DNA from 2 places in the Pedobacter sp. NEAU-ZC8 genome. Region 2 is predicted to be linked to the other one. Evidence: riboswitches for the same ligand, from Rfam matches in the RefSeq annotation. Region 2 holds a riboswitch; the other holds the start of a gene.

Region 1 (12,229 bases), on a different contig from region 2:
GTACATCCAATGCAGGCACGTAGAAGCCATTCCAAACCTTGGTCATCAGATCGCCCTTTTTCCATCTCACAATATCGTCAAAGCGTAAGCCTTCAAAAGAAAGTTCAATGCCGCGCTCTCTTCTGATTTCCAGCAAAGCTGGGTCTGAGATTTCAGGGAAGTAATTTGCCTGCAGGTAAGGATCTGCAACCGTTGGTTTGGTGCTCAAGCCACCGGTGATACCCGCACGCTGGCGTAACGCACCAATGGTTCTGGTCCAGTCCGCATCGCTGAAGGTGCCCAGCTCGGCTTTCGCTTCTGCATAGTTTAACAGGATCTCCGCATAACGCATCAAAGGAATGGAGTTGATGTTTTGTCCACCGCCATCATAGCGCACATCGTCCAGCACAAATTTGATCGGCTGGTAACCGGTGTAGGTGTAGGAGAAAACCGGCGGTGCAGGCTCAGGCGTTCCGCCGTTGATCCGTTTGTAGTCGCCCATTCTGATGGTTTGCTGTAGACGTTTGTCCCTGTTCTTTACCTCATCTTTGAATTCCAGGGTTTGATATCCAAGCCTGCTGGTGAATGGTGTACCATCGATATTCAGGTAGGTGTTTACGAAGGTACGCACCAAACTTACCCGGGAACCGTAGGTCGCGCTGGTCCACCACCAGTTCGCATCATTGTAAACAGCAAGGTTAGCATCGGTAACTGCCGCAAGCATCACTTCTGTGGCAACAGGAGCCGTGCTGATAAACAGGTTCCGATAGGCAAGATCTGTGCCCCCAGCAGTATTCAACGTAAATCCGCCGTCTGACATCACCTGCTCCGCGGCATTTGCCGCTTCCTGTAGCCACTGATCTGCGGAACCCGCAAGCCCTGCTTCTGTGTGGTATTTGCGGTAGGTGCCTTCGTATAATGCTATTCTCGATTTGAGTCCAAAAGCGACATATTTGGTGATCAGCGAGCGGCTATTATCGTTCGTTCTGCTGATGTTTTCACAAGCGTAATTGATGTCCGCCAGTACCGAATCCATAACCAGGGAACGTTTGTCGCGGCCGTTGAAAAGTGTTGGATCATCAACGGTGAAGGTTTTGTTGATCCATGGCACATCACCAAAGCGGCGAACCTTATCGTAATAGAAATAGGCCCTGAAGAACCTTGCAAGTGCAGTATATTGCTGCCTTACTGCTGGTGCTACTTTAGGGTCGTTATTGTTCTCCAGGAAGTAGTTGATGTTCCTAAGGTTGGTCCAGGTCCATCCGCTACTTTGACGGGGCCCATAAGCACCTTCAACAAGAAACTCCGGCGCCTGACTTCTGGCAGAGTAATCAGCCATGGCATCACCTTTATGGGCGTCAGAAGCATTAGGCAGGATGTTATAAAAGGAATTGGTGTAAAGCTCAAGACCTTTTTCATTGCTGAACACTGCCTCTCTGGTTGCGGTATCTTCTGGTGTCTGATCTAGTTTCTTACACCCGGCAAAGCCAATCACTACGGGTATAAGACAAAATAAGAACTTCTTCATATTAATATTTTTTATATGCTTGTTGTTAGATTTAGATTCTTAAAACGTTGCCGATAAACCTAAGCTGAAGGTCTTAAGAATAGGGTAATTATTTCCGTTTCCACTGTTGCTGTCGCCGGTTAAGATGGCGTCAGATTTTCCGATGTTCTCCACGTCCAGGTCTCTGGTCACTTTGTATAGTGGTGATGATGACCATAGGTTTTCTCCGGAAAGGAATACCCGTACATTGCTTAACCCTGCTTTTTTAACAAAGCTTTGTGATAGGGTATAGCCCAGTTGAAGGTTTTTCAGCCTGATGTAGGATACATCCTGCAGGTATTTCGTTTGTGCCTGGGCCAGTGTGCCTGATCCATTCTGTGCAATATAACCTCTATACCTAGGGAAGTAAGCGTTCGGGTTTTCAGGGCTCCAGATGTTGCCGATGTGTGATGTCGGGATCTTATTATAAGGGCGGTTGTACTGACCCCAGAAAGTTCCATTCTCCGTACCTGGATACCAGTCCATCGAACCAACACCCTGGAAGAAGGTGCTGAAGAAGAATCCCTTCCAGTCTGCACCAAGGGCAATACCATAAGTGTAACGCGGGGTAGAGTTACCGATAACCTGACGATCACCCGGATTGCCGACCGTGTTGTCACCATTGTTGATTACCCCATCGCCATTGATATCCCGGAACTTGATATCACCCGGAAGGCTTTTGCTGGTGTTGGATGATTTGTATAGAATCTGACTAGGTGAGTTGGCTACATCGGCCTCCGAAAGGAAGTACCCATCAGTTACGAAGCCCCAGATTTCACCCACGGTTTGCCCTGCATAGTAGTCCGTTAAGCGCTGATCCGGGTTGTTGTACTTCAGGATCTTTGATTTGTAATCCGCCAGGGTAAGTCTTACGGAGTAGCTCAACGGTGAGCCACCCACTTCCACCCGGTCATTCCAGCTTAGGTTTGCTTCCCAGCCTGTTGTCCTTAGGTCTGCATAATTTCCTTTAGGTACACCCGTTCCAAATACAGCAGGCAGGGTCATACCTACAGTAAACATGTCTGTCGTTTTACGGGTATAAGCATCTCCGCTGAAGTTTAAGCGGTTGTTCAGGAATGCGATATCCAAACCGATGTTTTGCGTGGTTGATGTTTCCCAGGTTAAGCCATTCGGGATAACACCCGGCTGACTGGTTTGTTGCGGGCGTACACCGTTCAGCACACGACCAGATTGCTCGATCTTGAATTTTTCCTGGAAGGCATAGGAAGCGATATTACCGTTACCCAATGATCCGTAAGAGGCACGGATCTTCAAATCCGTAATTACATTCGGGTTAATTTTCCAGAAAGGCTCCTTACTCACGCGCCATCCTGCAGAGAATGAAGGGAAGAAGGCATAACGTTGATTGTCAGGGAACTTCGAAGAACCGTCATAGCGACCGTTCAACTCTACCAGATAACGGTCTTTGAAAGCATAGTTCAAACGGTAGAATCCACCAAGAATGGCCCATTGTTCATAGCCGCCCGAGGTTTGTATGGACTGCCCAAGCGCCAGATTGATGTCGTTCGCATCTTCAAAGATCAACCCGTTACGTAAAGCTTCCAATCCTTTATAGGTTGATTGCTCATAGTTGTAACCTGCAAGCACCTTGATGTAGTGATTTTCGCTGATCTTTGGTTCATATTCCGCGTAGATGTTCGTTACCATATATTGCGTGCTGCGGTTAAGGTTCTGCAGGTCATTATAGTTCAGACCAACATATTCAATAACCCCGGGTTTGCGGCTGTAAGGTACTGGGACGCGTTTCCGGCTTTGATCGTTATCGGTGTTCTGGAAGGTGAAATCACCTTTAACCCTGAATTTATCATCAAAAAAGCTGGTGCTGAAACCAGTTGTGTTACGGAATACCTTGTTGTCCATGTCGATACCATTCTTACCATACCAAAGGTCTCCCACCGTGTAAGCAGAGGAGAAGGTGAGGGTACCATCGGGATTAAACATTGGGGCTACGGTATGCCCTTCATCTGCGATGTTTCGCCAGATACCACCACCTTCGCCAACGTTTAAAGGCGTGTGGTATTTGGAAGCGGAGTAATCAGCGTTGTTGTAAACCTTCAACCAGGGATAAAGCTGAATGGATCCCTTAGCCCTAAGGTTTAACATTTCATAATCATCCGAATTGTAACGGAAAAGACCATTTTGTTTAAAGGATCTTCCGGAAATGTAGAAATCCGTTTTCCCGCTACCTCCAGAGAGGGTAATGTTCTGATCGGTAGCACTTGTGTTGTCCTTGTACAGTTCATCGTACCAGTCGGTATTACCATAGTACACATATTCACCTGCTTCATTCACCTCCGTTTTCGGTAGACCAGGGTTCTCTGAGCGGCGTTTTAGTTCTTCCAGATAGGCAGGGGAGAACTTCACGGTCTTATTGATGTTCTGAGGTGTTTGAGAGTAGTCATTCCAGGCCGACCAACCTTCGTTGAACATGCTGGCAAAGGTATAGCCGTCGCTTACATAGTCCGGAACCGTTGTTGGTGTTTTAATAGACTGTGTAATGCTATAACTGATGGAGGTGCGCTCTTTTGCAGGATTTTTCGTGGTGATCAAAACCACACCAAAAGCTGCTCGTGCACCATAGATGGCAGCGGATGCCGCATCCTTTAACACGGTTACGCTGGCGATATCATTGGGGTTAATACGACCTGGATCACCCTCAATACCGTCAATCAATACCAGCGCATTTCCACCCTGGCCGATGGAGGTCGTTCCGCGAACGTTGAAAGCTGGTGATTGCGTCGGGCGACCATCGGCGATGTTCAGATTCAGGTTGGGGATTACACCCTGAAGTCCTTGTGCCAGATTGGCTACCGAACGATTTTCCAATACTTTCGAAGTCACCTGCGTTACAGCACCGGTGAGGTTTTCCCTTTTCTGCGTACCGTAGCCGACTACAAGCACCTCGTTAAGCGTACCGGTTTCCGCCGTGAGCGTAATGTTCAATGCCGTCGTTTGCCCTGATTTTACCGCAACCTTGGTCTGGGTTGCAGTGGTATAAGAAATAAAGCTGGCCGTCAGCGTGTAAGAGCCTGCTGCAACATCAAAGGTGTAGATACCATCTGAATTACTTTGCACCACGAGGTTGAGCTCCGCGATACGGACACTGGCACCTGGAAGTGGTGCTCCTTTCTCGTCGACGATTTTACCGCTGATTTTTCCGCGGTCCTGATTCTGGAAGCCTGCAGTGTTCCCGATGGCATTTGCCCCTAAGGTGAGGAGCAGAAATGCCATAAACAACACGACTTCCTTTTTAAAATTAAGTACAGTTTTAAGCATGATTGTTTAAGAGTTTATTGTGTACATTTTGATTGGTGGCAAAGGTGTAATGGCTATGTTAGTCCAGCGTTAAGCACAGATTATATAACCATGGGCAAGCCGATGCAGCAGGATATTATCCTGTGCAGCAAGCAGGAGCGCGATGCCCTGAATTACAAAATGGATTTGTTACAGCCTGGTGGACCGGGCTGCAGGTAGAAAAGCAATCGTGTATGTTGCTGGATGCTGAAGTTGGAACAAGCCTAGTATGCTACACGCAAGGCTTGCAGTTACGAGAATGATCATACAGTATTTGGTTTTGGTTGCTCGAAGTTAATTAATGCATGTGCATAGCCTATGCCTGAGTTGTAAATTTAATGTTACCTCTAAAGGAGAGGCAAGCATCTGTTAACATAGAATAAACATCGAAGCTGCCCGGTACGATCTCTCAACCGAAAGACTGGTTTAATGAAAAGTATTCAGGTAAAGTTTTTCCACCTTCTTACGCGCCCAGTCTGTCTTACGTAAAAACTTTAGGCTGGAGCTCATGGTCGGGTTGTTTTTGAAGCAGTCAATTTTAACGTAGGTTGACAGTTCTTCCCAACCGTAGTGCCATACAAGCTGTTTCAGGATAAACTCCAGCGTTTTACCATGCAGGGGGTTGTTTACTTGTTCTTTAATGGCCATGCTGCAAAATTAGGAAGATTAAGTAAATTTGAGCTATGCAAATAAACTTAGGCGATTTTGTCCGTTTTGTAGACGAAAACATAGAGGGTTACGTAACCCGCATCATAGATAATGACACCATAGGGGTAACCGATGCCAACGACTTCGAAATCCCGGTACTCGCTTCTAAGGTCACCCTTGTGCACGGTAGTATCCCTGAGGATGATACGGTAGTTGGGAACCGCCCTGCTGCGGCAGTTGCAGCTGCGGAATTTATCAAAGATGGTGTTTTCTTGGCGCTTGTCAGTGATCAGCACAGCAATTCCGTGGCGCACTTTCATGTGGTGAATAATACTTCGTACGACCTGCTGGTTGCTTTCACAACAGAAAAGAATGATCAATTCAAAGCTGAATTTGCAGGATCATTGTCCGGCAATTCCAGTAAACGTATTTACTCCGCAAACATGAGCGATATCCAGATCTGGCCGAAGTTTAGATTAGAGGTTTTGTTCCATACCGCATCCAGCTTTGAGCCGAAACCGGCGATATTGTTTCACCAGCACCTCAAAGGCAAAGATCTTTCCGTTGCAAAACAGGAGATACCGATGCTTAAAACAAAAGGTTGGTTAATCCAGCTGGATCAAAAGGAAGAGGCTTTGGATCTGGACAAGCTAAAAGCGCGATTTAAATAAGAAAACATAGCTGAGGCGAAGGTCTCAGCTATTCAAGCCATGCTGTTCCGGCTATTTTAAGATCCCTTTTTTAAGTACTTCAACTTCTTTCAGCAGCAGCGGAAATGCAGGTACTGCCATTCCACCGTGATCAAATCCCTGAAGTTCGTACAATCTTGTTGTTTTATGCCCCGCAAGTTTCATCATTCGGTTTAAGTATGCATTCTCCTCATACCTGCCTAACAGTTCCATTTCACGGTCGCCGGTGATGAGCAACATGGGTGGGGCATCCGCCCTGACATGATACAATGGCGCGTACTTATCAATTGTTGGTTGCGTGTCTTTAATGCCCATTTCCTGCCGTACCGTAAAGTGTGTGATCGCCTGACCACTAAATGGAATCAAGCCGGCGATGGCATCTGCATCTAGTTTGTATTTAGCCAGGTATTGTTTATCAAGCGTGATCATTGTTCCAAGATAACCTCCGGCAGAATGCCCGGAAACAAAGATCAATTTATTGTTGCCGCCGTAGTTGGCGATATGCTTAAATGCCCAGGCCACTGCTGCGGCAGCATCCTCAATGTACGCTGGTGCTTTTGCTTTAGGCGACAAGCGATAACCCACTCCGATTACAGCCACACCTTTATCCAGAAGTGCTGCAGGAATCTCCCGGCGCCCGCCAGTGATGCCACCTCCGTGAAACCAAACGATCGTTGCAAAATTCTTAACGTTTTTCGGGTAATAAATGTCAAGCCTGCACTGCGATCTAATGTAGCTATCTGAGATGGAACTTGAATCGGGATAGTAGAAGATATTGTCGACCCGAGTGCCTGATTGCTGGCTAAAGGCCACTGAGCTTGTAAAAACAAGAGTAATAATAATCAGGAGTCGATGGATGAGTTTTGCGTTCGTTCTAGGCGTCATATAAGCTGCTTTGGTTATGATGCAAGTTAAACAGTATCACTTCAGCTACCATATCAATGAAGTAACAATTTTGCAGGAGAAACTAAAGCAAGAAAATCGATTATATCTTTTTAATGAAAATGTCTCTTTCGCGGTTCCATTGAAGCTCATCAGCTTGAATGTAGGCCGTACCTTCTAGAAAGAATATCAGCGAAACCGTTCTGTTCCGCTGATATAGAACCAACCTAAAAATATAGCGCGCTCCCTTTCTCTAAAAACTCTTTGGATTTCTCCTCCATCCCCTTGCTCAACACTTCGTCTTCCTGCACGCCTTTTTCTTTGGCATAGTCCCGTACATCCTGAGTGATCTTCATGGAACAGAAGTTCGGGCCACACATGGAACAGAAGTGGGCGATTTTGGCACCTTCTGCCGGTAAGGTTTCATCGTGAAATTCCTTTGCGGTATCCGGATCAAGTGACAAGTTAAACTGGTCTTCCCAGCGGAACTCGAACCTGGCTTTACTTAGCGCATTATCGCGGTATTGTGCACCAGGGTGCCCCTTTGCCAAATCTGCGGCATGGGCGGCGATCTTATAGGTAATCACACCATCCTTAACGTCTTTCTTGTTTGGTAAGCCCAGATGTTCTTTGGGCGTTACATAGCAAAGCATTGCAGTACCGAACCAACCGATCATTGCAGCACCAATGGCCGAGGTAATATGGTCATAACCCGGAGCAATGTCGGTCGTCAAGGGTCCAAGGGTGTAAAACGGTGCTTCCCCACAGTGGGCGAGTTGTTTGTCCATATTCTCTTTGATCATATGCATGGGAATATGGCCCGGTCCTTCAATGATCGTTTGTACATCATGTTTCCAGGCGATTTTGGTGAGCTCTCCAAGGGTCTCCAGCTCGCCAAACTGCGCCGCATCATTGGCATCAGCGATACAGCCTGGCCTTAAGCCATCACCCAGGGAGAAAGCAACATCATACGCTTTCATGATCTCACATATTTCCTCAAAATGTGTGTACAAGAAGTTCTCCTTATGATGTGCAAGGCACCACTTTGCCATAATGGAACCACCGCGGGAGACAATACCGGTAATTCGCTTTGCGGTAAGCGGCACATAGCGTAAAAGCACGCCTGCATGAATGGTAAAGTAATCTACCCCTTGTTCTGCCTGTTCAATCAGCGTGTCGCGGAACAGTTCCCAGGTCAGGTCTTCGGCTTTACCGTTTACCTTTTCCAAAGCCTGATAGATAGGTACGGTACCAATCGGAACAGGGGAGTTGCGGATGATCCATTCCCTGGTTTCATGAATATTCTTGCCAGTGGATAGATCCATGATGGTATCCGCGCCCCAGCGGCATGCCCATACTGCCTTTTCCACTTCTTCTTCGATACTCGAGGTTACAGCAGAGTTCCCGATGTTGGCGTTGATCTTCACCAGGAAGTTCCTGCCAATGATCATGGGTTCAAGTTCCGGGTGATTGATGTTGCAGGGGATCACGGCACGACCCGCCGCTACTTCAGCGCGGACAAACTCAGGGGTAATATACCCTTTAGGGGTATTCGCACCGAAACTTTGTCCGGCATGCTGCTGACTCATCAGCTCGAAGTCGCCATTGAGCTGTTCCTTCAGCTGGTCTATTCGCTGGTTCTCGCGAATAGCGATGTACTCCATCTCCGGAGTGATGATCCCTTTTCTCGCATAATGCATCTGGCTGACGTTTTTGCCGGCTTGTGCCCGGTATGGTTTGCTGATGTGCGCAAAACGTAAGCTGTTCAGGCTCTCGTCTGCAGCGCGCTGTTGACCATAGCTCGAAGAGATATGATCCAGCTGTTCCACGTCGGCACGGTCCAGGATCCAGGATTCGCGCAGTTTAGGAAGGCCTTTCTTCACATCAATTTCGACACTCGGATCGGTGTAAGGACCGCTGGTGTCGTAGATCGTGACCGCGGCATTAGGGCTGGTTTCGCCAAATCTGCCGTGTAGCTTGGTGTCGCTGACGCTAACTTCGCGCATGGCGACATGAATGTCGTGCAGCTGACCTTTAACAAATACTTTTCTGGATGCCGGGAAAGGGGTTCGGCTAATGACTTCTGCTCCTGGTGTTTTTTCAGTTTTCATGTTGATTGTTTTTACACCTCAGGGAAGCACCTGTATAAGGAATGGCAAACAACATGGATATGTCATTTCACTTTTCCCTTCGGCAGTACTAACTGCATCAGGTTCAAAGGGTATTTCTCAGCACAAGGCACCCCTAAAGTTTTTTATAAAGCTATGAAATCAATTTTATTACCAATGCATTTTGACGTTAAACTGTAAAAATTTATCAAGATTCTATAAGCAAATACCCACCTTAAGCTTTAGATTTGTCTCATCGCATGAAAAGGATACTCTTGATCATACTCGCCTTTGTTTACCTGGGACTTTCTCAGGGGCCAACGGTGTATCTTCATTATTGCATGGGTGAACTGGTCCAGATGGGCATGGAACGCCCAGGTGAATCCAGTGCCTGCGACTTCTGTGGTATGACCCAGACCGCTTCTGACAAGGAAGCTTGCTGCCAGCAGGATGTTAAAAGCATTAAGATCGACAACGTTCAAAAGATCGTTAAAAGCGAGTTCCAGTTTGAACAGGCAGCTCTGCTGTTGCCTAAAACACTCCTGGAAAGATTTCTAAAATCAGTACCCGACCAAGGCATACAGACCTATTTTCCTGATCAGGAAACCCCTCCGCTGCAGGATATTCCCGTCTTCATACGGAATTGCAGCTATCGTATATAATACCATTTCCCTTCTTACACCTTCGTGTAGGGCATCAGGATCATCCTGCTTTGCCCGCCTAAGCTATTAAGTTTTTCATTTCTCCTGTTAAAGCGCTATAAAGCTTTACAGCTGATCGTTTTGCATGCGGTAGCAAGCATCACAAATAAGCATAAATGGTACATAGAATAATAGAATGGTCGCTTCATAACCGTTGGATCGTGCTCCTGCTGGCCACTGGCCTGTTTGTCTGGGGTATATTCGCGGTCAAGAAGAATCCGATTGACGCAATACCTGATCTGTCGGAAAATCAGGTAATCGTTTACACCGAGTGGATGGGCAGGTCCCCACAGCTCATTGAAGATCAGGTTACCTATCCTTTGGTAACCAATTTACAAGGGCTGCCGAAGATCAAATACGTACGTGGTAGCTCCATGTTCGGCATGAGTTTCATCTATGTGATCTTTGAAGATGACGTGGACGTGTACTGGGCCAGAGAAAGGGTGCTGGAGCGTTTAAGCACCATAGGTAACACCTTACCAGATGGTGCGACGCCACAGCTCGGGCCCGATGGTACCGGTGTAGGTCATGTGCTCTGGTACACCTTGGACGCGCCAGACACAGATCTTGGAGAACAACGGGCCATACAGGATTGGTATGTAAAATTCGCCCTGCAAAACGTACCTGGCGTGAGCGAGATTGCCTCCTTTGGCGGCTTCCAGAAGCAATACCAAATCGCGGTTGATCCCATTAAACTGCTGTATTACAAGTTGAGTATCCCCGAAGTTATTGCTGCCGTCCGCTCCAATAATAACGAATCCGGCGGACGCAAATTTGAGATGAGCGACATCGGTTACATCATCAAAACATCAGGTTACCTCAAATCCCTGGAAGAGATTGCCGCCATCCCGGTGAAGAACCAGAATGGAACGGCTATCAAAGTCTCCGACGTCGCAACGGTACAGATGACTGGTGAAACCAGGCTCGGCATCTTTGACCAGGACGGCGAGGGAGAACGGGTGGGTGGCATCGTTGTCATGCGTTATGGCGAGAATGCTGCGGAAGTGATTGATCGGGTAAAGACTAAAATGAAGGAAGTTTCCAAAGGTCTGCCGTCAGGGGTCAAGTTTGATATTGTATATGATCGCGGTGAACTGATCCAGGAGTCTGTAGACTCCATCACAACAACACTGATCGAAGAAATGATCGTTGTGTCGCTGGTGGTCATTGTTTTCCTGTTCCATTGGAGAAGCGCCATCAGCATCATCATACAGATACCAATCACCATTGCAACGAGTTTTATTCTGCTCAATGCTTTCGACATATCCTCCAACATTATGTCCTTGACCGGTATTGCACTGGCCATTGGTGTCATCGTAGACAATGGTATCGTCATGAGTGAAAATGCCTATAAACATCTTTCAGAAAAATATGAAAGCTGGCAGGCTGAACAACAAAATATAAACAAGCTATGAGGAATTGGTTCAAAAGAAAAATAGATGCCGATAAGGATTGGATCTCGGAAGAAGATAGGCTTAAGGTTATCGAGAAATCGAGCAAACAAGTCTCGCGTGGGGTCTTCTTTGCAACGATCATCATCATCACTTCTTTCCTGCCTGTATTTATGCTGACTGGCCAAGAGGGAAAAATGTTTCATCCCCTGGCTTTCACCAAGACCTTCATCATGATTGTGGATGCGGTACTGGTACTTACGCTTGCACCCGTGCTGATATCCTTTTTTATGAAAGGTAAGTTCCGGCCGGATCATGCCAATCCGGTAAACCGGTTTTTAGAACGTTATTACGAACCGCTGATCCGCGGGGTATTAAACTGGCGGAAAACAACCATTGCCATCAATATCATCGCCTTGCTGATTACGATTCCGCTGCTTAGGAATCTGGGTACAGAGTTTATGCCAGCTCTGGATGAGCAGAGCATCTTATTTATGCCCGTTACCCTGCCTGATGTGTCTAACAATGAGGCTAAGCGGATTTTGCAGGTGCAGGATAAGATCATTAAATCGGTGCCCGAGGTAGATAAAGTCTTGGGTAAGGCAGGCCGTGCAAGCACCGCAACCGACAACTCCCCAATCAGCATGATTGAAACCATCATTATGCTTAAACCTAAGTCGGCCTGGCGCGAGGGCTTAACGAAGAAGGATATCATTGATGAACTTGATAAAAAGCTCCAGATTCCAGGTGTGGTAAATGGCTGGACACAACCGATCATCAACCGCATCAATATGTTGGCAACAGGAATACGAACCGATGTGGGGGTAAAAATCTATGGTCAGAACCTGGACACCATTGCTGCAGTTTCCGAACGCGTTAGAAAAGCGCTAGAAGGTACCAGCGGGGTTACTGATCTCTATGTAGATCCAATTACTGGGGGTAAGTATCTCGCTATTGACGTAAAACGAAA
Region 2 (12,229 bases):
CCCTTGTTGCTGCCGATGGGCGAGCCAAGGGGCATCACCGCAGCGCTGCCCACTTCTTCCAAACGCTTACACAACACCGGGTCCGCATGGATGTAAGGAAGTACGACAAACCCTAATTTCACCAGTTCTGCCGTGGCTTTGAGCGTTTCGACCGCGTCGGGCATCAGGTATTTCGGATCAGGGTGTATCTCCAGCTTGATCCAGTTTGTTTCAAGTGCTTCACGAGCCAGCTCCGCGGCGAATACCGCTTCCCGCGCATTACGAACGCCAGAGGTATTTGGTAACAAGTTTATATGTGGAGCATTCAGCCGCAGCATCAAATCATCCTGATCGGCATTGTTCAAGTTCACGCGCTTGAGCGCAACGGTAACCAGCTCTGAACCGGAAGCAATTAACGCTTCCTCCATAATGGCGGCATCATTAAACTTGCCCGTTCCGCTGAACAATCTTGAACCAAAGGTTTTATCTGCAATTTTTAACATCATTATCGATTTAAAGGATTCAAGTTTTGGTTTAATGCCTGCCTAAGCGAGGAAACTACAACTTCTGGCATATCGGAGCATGTTATCGCCGCCGATATGGCCACGCCGTACAAGCCAACTTCCAGGAGTGCGGGAATGTCCCCGGCAATCAAGCCACCAATAGCGATTACGGGAATATCAATTGCTGACTCTTGCAACTGCTTCATTATCGTTGTGTATCCAGGCATTCCCAATATGGGGCTGAGGTTCTTCTTGGTTGAGGTAAAGCGGAATGGGCCGAGTCCAACATAGTCTGCGCCTTCACTTACCCGCTGTACCACATGCTCAAAGGTGTTTGCCGTACCGCCGATAATCATTTCCGGACCAACAATACCCCGGGCAGCAACGATCGGCATGTCCGACAAACCAAGATGTAAACCATAGGCAGCTACCGCCAGTGCAACATCCGGATGATCGTTAACAATCAGCTTAGCACCATTTGCATCACAGAGCGCTTTGGCTGCAAAAGCCTGCTCCAGCATAAATGCAGTCTCGCGATCTTTAATTCGCAGCTGTATCCACTTGCAGCCTGCAGCAAGTGCCTTTTTGATGGCTGGCAGGTGATCTCCCACGCCATCAGGTTGAGATATGTAATGTAGTCTATCAATCATGTCTTAAGTTTTGTACCGGGTTTTCTAATTGTTTATGAATACAGTCTTGGATGCGTAAAAAATGCTCCACAGGGGAACCGGGTTTATTCCATATGGCGCCTAAGACGGCAACGCCATCAAAGTTCATCTCCATTGCCAGGGGAATATTGCCGTAATCCACTCCGCCCAATGCAATGATTGCGGGGGTGGCTGCCGATTTTGATAGGCGGAACTCAGGAGAAAGTGTCCCATGGTATCCGAGTTTAGATATGCTGTTAAATACGGGACTAAAAAAGACGTAATCAAAGACAGACAGCGTACACGCATGTTCTAGCTTGTGAATGGAGGTACTCAAACCCGTGCCACGTCGCTTCTGCGCTTCCAGTAGCTCTCCTTGTATCAGGCGTAAAGCTTCGGGATAATGTCTTCTATGCATTGAAAAACCATCGGCAAGCTCGTGCTGCTGATGTAGCACCACTTCAGACCTATAGCCCGGATCAATAGCACTGATCAGCTCAATCAATTTCGCGACGCTTGCATTGGGCTTACGCAGGTGAAAACGTTTCATCCCCGCAGCAAAAAGTTCATTGATCACCCTCGCCTCGTCCTGCAGGAATTCAGGACTCGATATCACGATCAGCTCCATATCAGCCGCCTTGGGTTGCCTTGATAATCATGACCTTGTCGCCCTGGACCAGCTTGCGCCCGGACCATTCGGATCTGGTAATCAGCTGTTGATTAATGGCTACAGCAATACCCTTGGCAGGTAAATTTGGCAACAGGTCCAACAAAGTTGCGATACTGCAGTTTTCCTGGATCTCTAAAGTTTCTTGATTTACGGTTACTTCCATCTTGTATAGCATTATACTTTAGGAATGGTCCCGCAGGAGGAAAGAAAGGCTACACGCATACGTGTTTCCATCACTTTTCCCTTCGGCAGTACGAACTGCATCAGGTTCAAAGGGTATTATCTCAGTCCTATCGGACACCCCTAAAGTTTTATAAATGTATAAATAAAAATTTCTTAAAACAGATCGTAATAAAAAATTGACGATTACCGTCTTCTACGAACAAGCACCTTAGCAATGCGCATATGCCGGTCTGCCTTCGCTTTCAACTGCTGATGGTGTAAGAGCCATCCACCTACCCCGCCAATCAGACTACCAACAGCAATATCTGTGAACCTCGCCGAAATTAACAGATCCGAATCTACAGTAAACAGGCTTCCGATGTCGGCCAGAAAGATCGTAAGCGGCGTAATGAATATACAGGCTAAGGCATAATGGCGCACGATCAGCATCTCAATAATGAATTGCAGGATCAGGATACTTACACATACGGATAACGGCTGCATATCGAACCTCAATAACACCCAGGTAAGCCCAAGCCCTACGACCGTACCCAACATGCGGTGAAAACTTCTTTGCCATACATGAGTCAGACTCACGCCCTGCATGATGGCCAACGACGAGATCGGCACCCAATATGGGTTATGGAAATCGAGCAGGTGTGGCACAAACAAGGAAAGTCCTGTAAATGCACCAATGGTGACCGACTCAGCTATTATAATGGTGTTTTTCTTTCCTGGAATAACCGACTGAAGCTTATCCTTGTATTTAGCGGTCATATACAGGCTGTACAGCAACGCTAGTGCACAGGCAAAAAGAACACCCAGGGCCAACAATCCTGCTTTAACCGGAATGGCCTCCAGGTCAAAGGGCTGGCAACTAGCCATGGCGGCAATCATGATGAAGAAGAAATTTCCCGGAGGGCCAAGCTTGAAGATGTTTGTAATCCAGTTTACAAAAAAGGCAAACACCGCCATCATGAGCGATGACAATACCGGATTGAAGCTGAACACCAAACCAAGTGAATAGCTCAGGATGAAGCCCAGAGAACTGAACAACATGGTACTTCGGCGATGCCGGAAATTTGTCGGCGGTAAATACAGAATGACCAATCCACCAAGACAAGACACGATGCCATATTCAAGATGACCTAACAGATAACCTGCAAGCAAGGGAAGACCGACACACAATGACGCTAACACCGGAACATGCCACAAACGCTCTGTCTTTTTCAGCTGGAAAAGCAGCTTAAGTTCTCGCTTGATGATGTTATTTAGGGTATCGGCCATGCCGCAAAAATACAATTGTTCTCCTAAAAACAGCTATGCTGACCCAATGGCGCCGATTGCTGGCCGCGGAATTGTAAAAATCTGGCACAATTGGTAGATTCGTCTGCTAACCAGATTTAACTATGCAGTTCAAGATCAAGTTCCTATCCACCCTTATTCTTGTTTTTTTCATACATCTGATGATCATCAAACAGCAGATCCTTGCCCAAACGCCCCGCTCAACTGCGGCAAAACCGCAGCTAGTATTATGGGATGATAAAGCAGCGACAGACTGGATGACGCAGGCTTATCCTATTGGCAATGGCAGAATTGGGGGCATGATCTTCGGCGGTGTTCAACAGGAACGTATCCAATTCAATGAGAATACGCTGTGGACAGGCGACGAGTCTGATCGTGGGATGTATCAGGCTTTCGGTGATATGCTCATCGATTTCGGACAGGGCAAGCCCAGTGGCCAGTCCGCTGACCGGGTGGATCACTACAGGCGTAGCCTGGATCTTGAAAATGCGGTACATGAAATTAGCTATACCCAGAACCAGGTTAAGTTCAACCGGACGTATTTCACAAGTTTTCCAGATAAAGTGATGGTCCTGAAGTTTGCTGCAGATCAAAAAGGTGCCTACTCCGCTGTCATTCGACTTAAAGATGAACATGGAAGTAAAGCCTCCATAGCGGGCCAGACCATAAGTTTTGCGGGGCGTCTGAATAATGGAATGAAGTACCAGGCAAGTGCCTTGATACAGGTGGAAGGCGGTAGTGGCAGTATTGTACCGGATCAGCAGGGTGGATCCGCTTTTAAAATCAGTAATGCAGATGGTTTTAGTATCATCTTTACGGCATCTACAGACTTCATCAATAAGCGAGATCAAAATTGGAAAGGCGAAGATCCTGCGGTCCAGAACAGCAGGGTTCTGAATGCAGCTGCAAAAAAGAAATTTCAAGCCCTGATGGCGAATCATCTGAAAGATTATAAACAGCTCTTCGCTCGGGTGAAATTAGACCTGGGCAGTAATCCCGGTCTAAGCCAAAAAACCACTGCTGCCCGTGTACTCAACTATAAGAACACCAAAGACCCGCAGCTGGAGAGCTTACTGTTTCAATATGGCAGATACCTGCTGATTGCATCGTCCAGAGCCGGTGGACTTCCGGCAAACCTTCAAGGGCTATGGAACAATAGCAATACCCCACCTTGGGGAAGCGATTACCACTCCAACATCAACATCCAAATGAATTACTGGCTTGCGGAGCCAACAAACCTTGCCGAATGTCATGTTCCCTATCTGGACTATATCAACAGCATTCGTGAAGTCAAAAAGATGCACACCAAAAAACAGTATCCAGGTGTACGCGGCTGGACCGTACGCACCGAAGGTAATCCCTTTGGTGGAGAAAGCTTCCTTTGGAACACGCCTGGAAGCGCCTGGTTTGCTCAGGCACTATGGGAACATTATGCCTTTAACAAGGATGAAAAGTACCTGCGTGAGTTTGCTTACCCCATTATGAAAGAGGTTGTTGAGTTTTGGGATGATCATTTGAAAAGAAGACCTGACGGCATCCTGGTTGCCCCGCTTGGCTGGTCGCCGGAACATGGCCCAACAGAAGACGGCATCTCTCACGATCATCAAATTATTTGGGACCTGTTTACCAACTACCTGGAAACCGCAGCTATTTTAGAAATTGATCAGGAATATGCCAAACGTGTAAGCGATCTGCGTGAACGTCTGCTGCCACCTAAGATTGGCAGATGGGGGCAGCTACAGGAATGGGAAACCGACCGTGATGACCCAACAGATAAACACAGACATGTGTCACACCTCTTTGCTCTACACCCGGGCAGGCAAATCAACACCACGGAAACACCTGAACTTGCACAGGCTGCAAAGGTTAGCTTACTGGCACGTGGCGATGCTTCAACAGGCTGGTCTATGGCATGGAAAATGAACTTCTGGGCGAGACTTCAGGATGGGGATCATGCATACAAGATCATGCAAAATTTCATTACCCCGGCTGGGGAAAAAGGCTTCAATTATAATGATGGTGGAGGAATCTATTCGAACCTATTCTGCGCACACCCACCTTTTCAGATCGACGGAAACTTCGGGTATACCGCTGGCATTGCCGAGATGCTTGTACAAAGTCAAACTCCAACCATTCAAATTCTACCTGCACTTCCTGTAGCTTGGCCTAAGGGCAATGTAAGTGGCTTAAAAGCCCGGGGTAACTTTGAGATCACCAATCTCAGCTGGAAAAATGGCAAGCTTACATCACTTAGCATCAAGTCACTTTCGGGAGGTTTGTGCCGTATAAGTTCAACAACAGCCTTAAAGAGCAGGATGGAAAACTTGCGTGCAAGAAGTACAGGTAAGCAGATCGAGTACAGCTTCGAAACTAAACCTGGCAAAGAATACCACTTTGTAGCGCTTGAGTAAGCCCTTCAGGACCTCCGCTCCTTGATAGCCTTAAAGAAAGCCTCCTTGAAGGCGTCGCCGATGGGAATCAGCTGGTTGTTTATGAATAAGCTATTGCCGTCGACCGTGCTGATTTTTCCAAATGGAATAATATAGGATTTATGTACCCGGATAAACTCGGTGGGTGGAAGCTGGCCTTCAAAATCCCGTAATGACTGGTAAGTGATCAAACGTTGTGTGCTCGTATAAACGGAGATGTAGTTCTTCAAACCCTCTATATATATGATATCTTTCAGATCAACTTTAATGAATTTGTTTTTGCTGTCCCCTTTTAGAAAAATATAATCGGTTGCGAAAGCAGTTCCGTTAGCATGCTCCGGTTCATTTTTTAATTTCGGTGTATCGCCCTCAAAAAGTTGTTTGGCTTTCATGATACTTCTGTAAAAACGATCATAGGGAATGGGTTTCAAAAGATAGTTTACTACATCATGTTCAAAGCCTTCTAATGCATATTGCTCATATGCCGTCGTTAGGATGACCTTACAGCTACGGCCACATATCTTTAAAAATTGAATTCCATTTAGCTCAGGCATTTGAATGTCCAGGAACACCAAATCCACTTCACCCGATTGCACCAGCTGAATGGCATCGAAAGGATTAGTTGTGGTACTTACAAGCTCCAGGCCGGGCGTTTTCCGGATATATCCCGCAAGGATCTCTGAGGCGTAAGCTTCGTCATCGACGGCAAGGCAGCGTATCATAGGCTAAATTTAAACAACAACATTAACTTAATGCTATGATCAAAGACGACGCATAATAGTTTTCATGTTTTTCAACGTTAAGTTCATGTTGATCAGGATAGATCAAATCAAGGCGTCTTTGAATATTAACCAGGCCGATACCACTCGAATGATCTTTCTGTCCAGGGTTGATCAAATTGGAAACCCTGAATTCAAGATGTTTCCCAATTATCTTTAGAGTGATCTCAACAGGATATTCAGGATTATTTACCACGCCGTGTTTAAATGCGTTTTCCACAAATGGAATAAGCAATAAAGAAGCGATCTTTTGCTCAGCAATGCCTTGTAAGCTGAACCGGACGTAAAAGGCTGGCTCAAAGCGCATCCTGAACAGGGCAATATAGCTCTCCAGGTACTCAATTTCTTTATGCAGCAGAACCATCCCATCAGGACTGTCCTGCAAGGTATAACGCATCAAATCAGAAAGCTTCAACACAGCATCTGCCAGCTTTTCGGAAACGGGAATGGCTAGTGAATAGACGTAGTTGAGCGTATTATAAAGAAAATGGGGGTTGATCTGGGACTTCAAGAATGCGAGTTCCGCTTTTTTCGCCTCCGCCTGCAGCAAGCGCTGATGCTTCTCCGTTTGGAACGCATTCACGACGCCCCAGGCTGCTCCCGCAACCACAATGTAGAAGCTTCCATAATAAACATTGTCCAAAATGTAATGCTGCAAACTGGTGTCGTCCGAGTAATTGTGAATACCGAAGACCGCACGGTAGATCACCTCTTCTAGCAGATAACGACAAGTTACAAATACAAAAAAGGCAACCAGCAAACCGCCGATCAACTGCGGCACTTTTCCTCGCCGCATATACCGGGGATACACCCATAGGTAACAGATATAGAACTGAATCACCTGCACGAGGGATATCGACATGCCGAAAGCGATATCATAAAAGCTGAAATCTTCTTTGAGCAGGTAACTTCCATAACCATAAAGCAGCAGGACTGTCCAGCAAATAATGTGTATGGTTACGATGCTCAATTTCTTCATGATCTAAAACTATTGAAAGATCTCAAGAACTCCGCTTTTCTTATCCGAACATACCCATTTTATATACCAATGCCGCTATTTTGCAGCTTAAGTGCTGAAATCTGGAATATAGCGATTGGGATAATGTTCCAGCCATTTCGGATCATAATATTTTTCAGCCAGCAGACGAAGTTCATTTTTGAGACACAATCAAAATAAAAATGAACAATATGAAAACAAACATCTGCATCTTTTTAACTTTTATCGCCCTGCTTTTTAGTAAAGGCATAGTTGCACAAACGACGGAAATCCTTGTGCTGGGCTCGGACCATGAAAATAAACCGGGTGCGGAAGACTACGACATGGTCGTACGAAAACTGACCAACTTCAAGCCGGATATGGTTTTTGGTGAGTACCTCTCCCCTGCGGACTACGAAGCACTTGAGCCGGGAACCTGGGCATTCCAAGGCATGAAGAAATCGAAAGAGTTCATTGCAAAGACCTACCGACAAACACCAAAAAACCTGAACAAGAAAATCCAGGAAGCCCAAAGCGCATTACAAAAGTTTCCTTACCTGCACAAAGTCAGGATGGATCTTACAGCCTGGTACATCATGCAAAGTGACCGTGGTAATGCCGATTACCAAATCTACCTGATAGAACATGAAATGAAAAAGCACTTTGGTAAATCAGAGATGGCCTACTATACTCAACATTTCGGCAATTTGGACAGTCTGAAGAAGCTGCGCCTTTACCGCCCATTAAGTGAGTACACCAATATCTACTTCCCCTTGCTGTATGGCTTGAAACAGAATCAGATTTATCCGATGGATTGTCAGAAGTACGACCGTCCCTGGTCTGAGGCATGGGCAAAAGCTGATTCCGCGTTCAAAGTGCTTAGAACGAAGGCTAAAGCTGACACCAGTTCAGCAGAGGCGAAAACCTACGCAGCAATTATCAAGTATTCGAACCTGACACCGGAAGACGAAAAGCACATGACCAAATCTCCTTACTACAATATGGCGCATCCCAGATATGCGGAGTTAAATGATGCGTGGAACTTTTATGGCGGTAGCCACTTTTACGGTTGGGCAGGCTTCCCGGATCAGCATGTTAAAGACATGTTTGCTCAATGGACGCTTAGAAATGAAGGGATGTGTGCGAACGTACTTCGTCAGGCCAAAGCCAATCATGCAAAAAGGGTGATCGTTGGCGTCGGTGCAGGGCACAGGAAGCTTATGGAAGATATCCTGGCAAAAGATCCAAACGTAAAGATTGTGAGTTTTCTCGATCTGGCTCCGGCTGCCAATTGAAAAAACATTGATTAGCTCCTATCTTTGCATCAGAGATATTCAGGATATTGAGTTTTAGGTGACAAGTACAAAAATGCATAATAACAGCTTATGAAATTCTATTCACGTAAGGGCTTTTCGATGATGGCCATTAGTAGCTTCTTATTGTTTTTAAGCTTGTTCTGCTTAGTTGATGAGGCTTATATACCCTTTGTGGTAATACTTGCCACCTTGTTTTACTTACTATGGACAATCTTTGATACCCATTACGTGATTTCGGACAATAAGCTGCACTACAAATCCGCGCTGCTTAAGGGTTCGATCGAAATAAGCAGCATTGTTGAAATCAGAAAAAACAAAACAATGTTTGCAGGTTTAAGACCAGCTACTGCAAGCAAGGGAATAATCATAAGATACAATAAGTGGGACGACATCTACATGTCGCCCGCTAATGCCGATGCTTTCGTTCAAGCTCTAATGGCTGCCAATCCGGCAATTAAGGTGCGGTAAAACCAGTTTTTTTGCATTAGTACAACGATTCTATTCCAATTGAATTGGCCGATTCTTCGGATATTTTACTTGGTAAATCACTTCGAGCTCCTTCTTCTCGTTAGGTTGCAGCTGTAGCTTCCAGGTTAACATACCTGAGTTCGCATCCAAATCGGCATTGGAAAGTTCCAGCTTCTCAACGGATACCTCACTGCTGGTGGAAACCGGTATTTGATCTTCCACATGCAGCGTTACAGGCACAGCTTTCCTGCTTGAGATCTGATAAGCAAAGGACCTGGTTGCCCGCATATTCGAGCCGATCGCCGATTTACTGTTCTGATCTTTCTGCTGAATACGTTTTACAATTAGATTTTTGTCTACACCCAAGGAAACGGTCAGTGTGTCACTAGCTTGCTGTACATCAATCAAAGTTTTACCTAGAAAAGCACCCTCGAAGAAAATGTTGGCTTCGCCGCTCATTAAATTGAGGTCCGTTATTCCCGTCAATGAGGCATTCAAGTAAGCATCTTCACTCAGTTTTGGAACTGCATAATAATTGTAATCCGTTGCTAAATGATGTTCCGCAAGTTCCACGGTCAATTGCTTTCCATCGCTGAGCATGGTATAAGGCTGCGCAACTTCAAACTGAACCGTTGTTTGGTTCTGCTGAACCGCTACTTGTAGCGGAATGGAGCCCGGAACATTGGATTTCCCCCGGATGGCTAGGCCCGGCGCTTTCCCCTGCAGGGAGGCAAGTTCCGGTGAAGTACCCTTGGCGCCGTAACCAACAACTACGACCTCGTTTAATGAAGCGGTAATTGGCTCAAGCTGCACACTTGCTACGGCTGCTGTGACCGGACGTTCGATGGTCTCGTAACCTACAAAGGCATACTCCAGAGAAGCATTTCCCGGAGGAATCTGTATGGCGTAATCGCCATTTGCATCAGAGGTGGTGCCAATTGACGTTCCTTTCACCCGTATACTTACTCCGGACAACGCTGAGCCATCCTGCATATCCGTTATCCTGCCACTTACCCGGTTTATATTAGATGCTGGGGCATAGGATGATGTGTTATATCCAATTTGATACGGCTTCAATGTAGGTTTGTTTCCTCCCCGCGAAGGGTCGCCGGAGGAAAGCACCAATTTTACATTCTTCCATGCTTCCCCACTCTGTTGACTGATGTTCGCGCGATAAATTAAATCCACCGGCTCATTTACAGCCCTTGCGCGGATGTCGTAAGAAGGGTACCAGCGTGCATTTTTAATAAGATAAGTGATTCTGAACGTTCCGGCAGTTGGCGCCTTTGCATTCACTTTTACGACAATATCACTGGTGTTGTTCCTGTTCTTGTCCCTAAGTTCATTACTTTGCTTCTGCAATTTTGAAATATCTTCGTTAAGCCGCTTAATCGCTTTCTCATTTTCCAGTTGCTTTAACTTGTTTTCTGTCAATCTTGCTCGTTGAAATTCAAGCAGCTGCTTCAACTTATTTAGGTCAAGTCCTGCTCCCCCGGTTCCTACACTCTGGTTAGCAGCCAGCAGATCCTCTTCTTTCTTCAGGTTGAGAATGTTGTTTTGTTTGATATCTACCTGGTCATTCAGGTCATTCAGCCTTTGTTCAAGAATTTTTATCTCCTCATTGGCTTTCTGTTCATTCAGGTAGTTATTTTGGCGACCAACAGAAAGAATGCTGAAGTTCCCTGCGCCTTTCACCTGGATACTCTGTTCTTCGATCTCTGGTGAAAGATCATGAAAGACAATACTAGATGTTCCTGCCGGGATCGTGGCCGTTGAGGTACGTTCAATTTGTGCACCATCCAGAAAAACAATGACTCTTTCTATCTTAGAATCCGAGGTTAGTGACCTATCCTGTGCATAGTTCAAAGAAAAAGCAGTGGAGAGAAAAAGCGTGAGCGCTATTCGTAAATTCATTCGCTTGACGTTAATGTTTGACTAGCAAAGTAGGAAAAATCGTCGATATCACCTAACGTTGTACCTCTTGTAAGGCATGGTGATCGGGACTTTTCAAGGTACTTATGCTTCCCTTTGCTGGCCAGGTTTATTCAGATATCTGGCTAGAATAAACATCAGTACACAGGAACCTAAGGCAAGTACGAAATAACCGTAACTGAGGTTCAGCTGATCTTTGGCCGGAAATACGTCAATGATTTTGTAACTCAGGAAGGAAACCAGGATATATACAATACCTCCAGTAAGCCCGCCAGAGATTCCCGCATTTTTAGGAAACCTGGTGAGGCAGTAAGCGAAGTAGTTGTTGTAGGTATAACCTGCGCCAACATGAATCAGAAATGCGAAAAACAACAGCGTATAGAGGTTCTCCAAGTAGCCGAGGCTCAAAATCATTAATATCGTATATGTTAACTGCAAGCCAACATTGACCAGCATCTTCTTCAGCATCGGACTTTTTATGGTCGCTTTTCCGATGAAACCACCAACCATCCATGCGAAGCCAAGAATGAGCGAACAATAGCCTGTCACAATAGGACTCATCTCAAAGGCATGCTCAATGATAAAGGGTCCGGACATGTTGTAAACCATCACCATAGAATACGCCAGGCCCAGCATCACAATGCCTAAGGTAAAGCTCGCTGTCTTAATCATTTCGCCATAGATCTGAATAATTTTGCGGATCCGGAATTCCGTTTGCTGACGAATCGTTTCACCGCTAAAGATCAGCTCAAGCACCAGAATTATCGTTGCAAAGGCAGCAAGAAAATAGAAATTTGATTCCCAACCGAAAAAGTTCTGCAGATAGCCACCTAAAAATGGTGCGATAATCGGTCCCGTAGACCAAACGATCGTAAATATGCTGAGATAAGCCTTCAGCTGATCACCGGAATACACGTCTACAAAAAACGCCCGTTTGGCCACTACGATACTTGCAACGGTTATCCCCTGTACAATTCGCATGAGGTAAATGACATAGATGTTTCCGGTATTGGAAATGACGAAACAGGAAATAATAAAGAGAATTAATGCTCCAAGGCTGATG

Evidence for each region. Region 2 has a riboswitch for thiamine pyrophosphate ahead of thiS (sulfur carrier protein ThiS). Riboswitches for the same ligand answer to the same signal wherever they lie in the genome.
Region 1: another riboswitch for thiamine pyrophosphate. It lies ahead of thiC (phosphomethylpyrimidine synthase ThiC); the one in region 2 lies ahead of thiS (sulfur carrier protein ThiS).

What each region holds. Positions count from the first base shown of each region.
Region 1 covers NZ_JCAJXC010000014.1:60,263-72,491, reverse strand. The annotation lists gene AC5WJX_RS12430 (RagB/SusD family nutrient uptake outer membrane protein) at 1-1,507, opposite strand, end outside; gene AC5WJX_RS12425 (SusC/RagA family TonB-linked outer membrane protein) at 1,547-4,822, opposite strand; gene AC5WJX_RS12420 (VF530 family protein) at 5,267-5,488, opposite strand; gene AC5WJX_RS12415 (DUF8465 domain-containing protein) at 5,524-6,159, shown strand; gene AC5WJX_RS12410 (alpha/beta hydrolase) at 6,211-7,062, opposite strand; gene AC5WJX_RS12405 (hypothetical protein) at 7,079-7,240, shown strand; gene thiC (phosphomethylpyrimidine synthase ThiC) at 7,287-9,170, opposite strand; TPP riboswitch at 9,228-9,315, opposite strand; gene AC5WJX_RS12395 (HYC_CC_PP family protein) at 9,428-9,829, shown strand; gene AC5WJX_RS12390 (efflux RND transporter permease subunit) at 9,985-11,283, shown strand; gene AC5WJX_RS12385 (efflux RND transporter permease subunit) at 11,280-12,229, shown strand, end outside.
Region 2 covers NZ_JCAJXC010000001.1:243,525-255,753, reverse strand. The annotation lists gene AC5WJX_RS01205 (thiazole synthase) at 1-482, opposite strand, end outside; gene AC5WJX_RS01200 (thiamine phosphate synthase) at 485-1,132, opposite strand; gene AC5WJX_RS01195 (thiamine phosphate synthase) at 1,125-1,745, opposite strand; gene thiS (sulfur carrier protein ThiS) at 1,759-1,962, opposite strand; TPP riboswitch at 2,023-2,114, opposite strand; gene AC5WJX_RS01185 (FUSC family protein) at 2,166-3,248, opposite strand; gene AC5WJX_RS01180 (glycoside hydrolase family 95 protein) at 3,371-5,677, shown strand; gene AC5WJX_RS01175 (LytR/AlgR family response regulator transcription factor) at 5,683-6,417, opposite strand; gene AC5WJX_RS01170 (sensor histidine kinase) at 6,440-7,453, opposite strand; gene AC5WJX_RS01165 (DUF5694 domain-containing protein) at 7,663-8,745, shown strand; gene AC5WJX_RS01160 (PH domain-containing protein) at 8,836-9,234, shown strand; gene AC5WJX_RS01155 (mucoidy inhibitor MuiA family protein) at 9,265-11,148, opposite strand; gene AC5WJX_RS01150 (MFS transporter) at 11,251-12,229, opposite strand, start outside.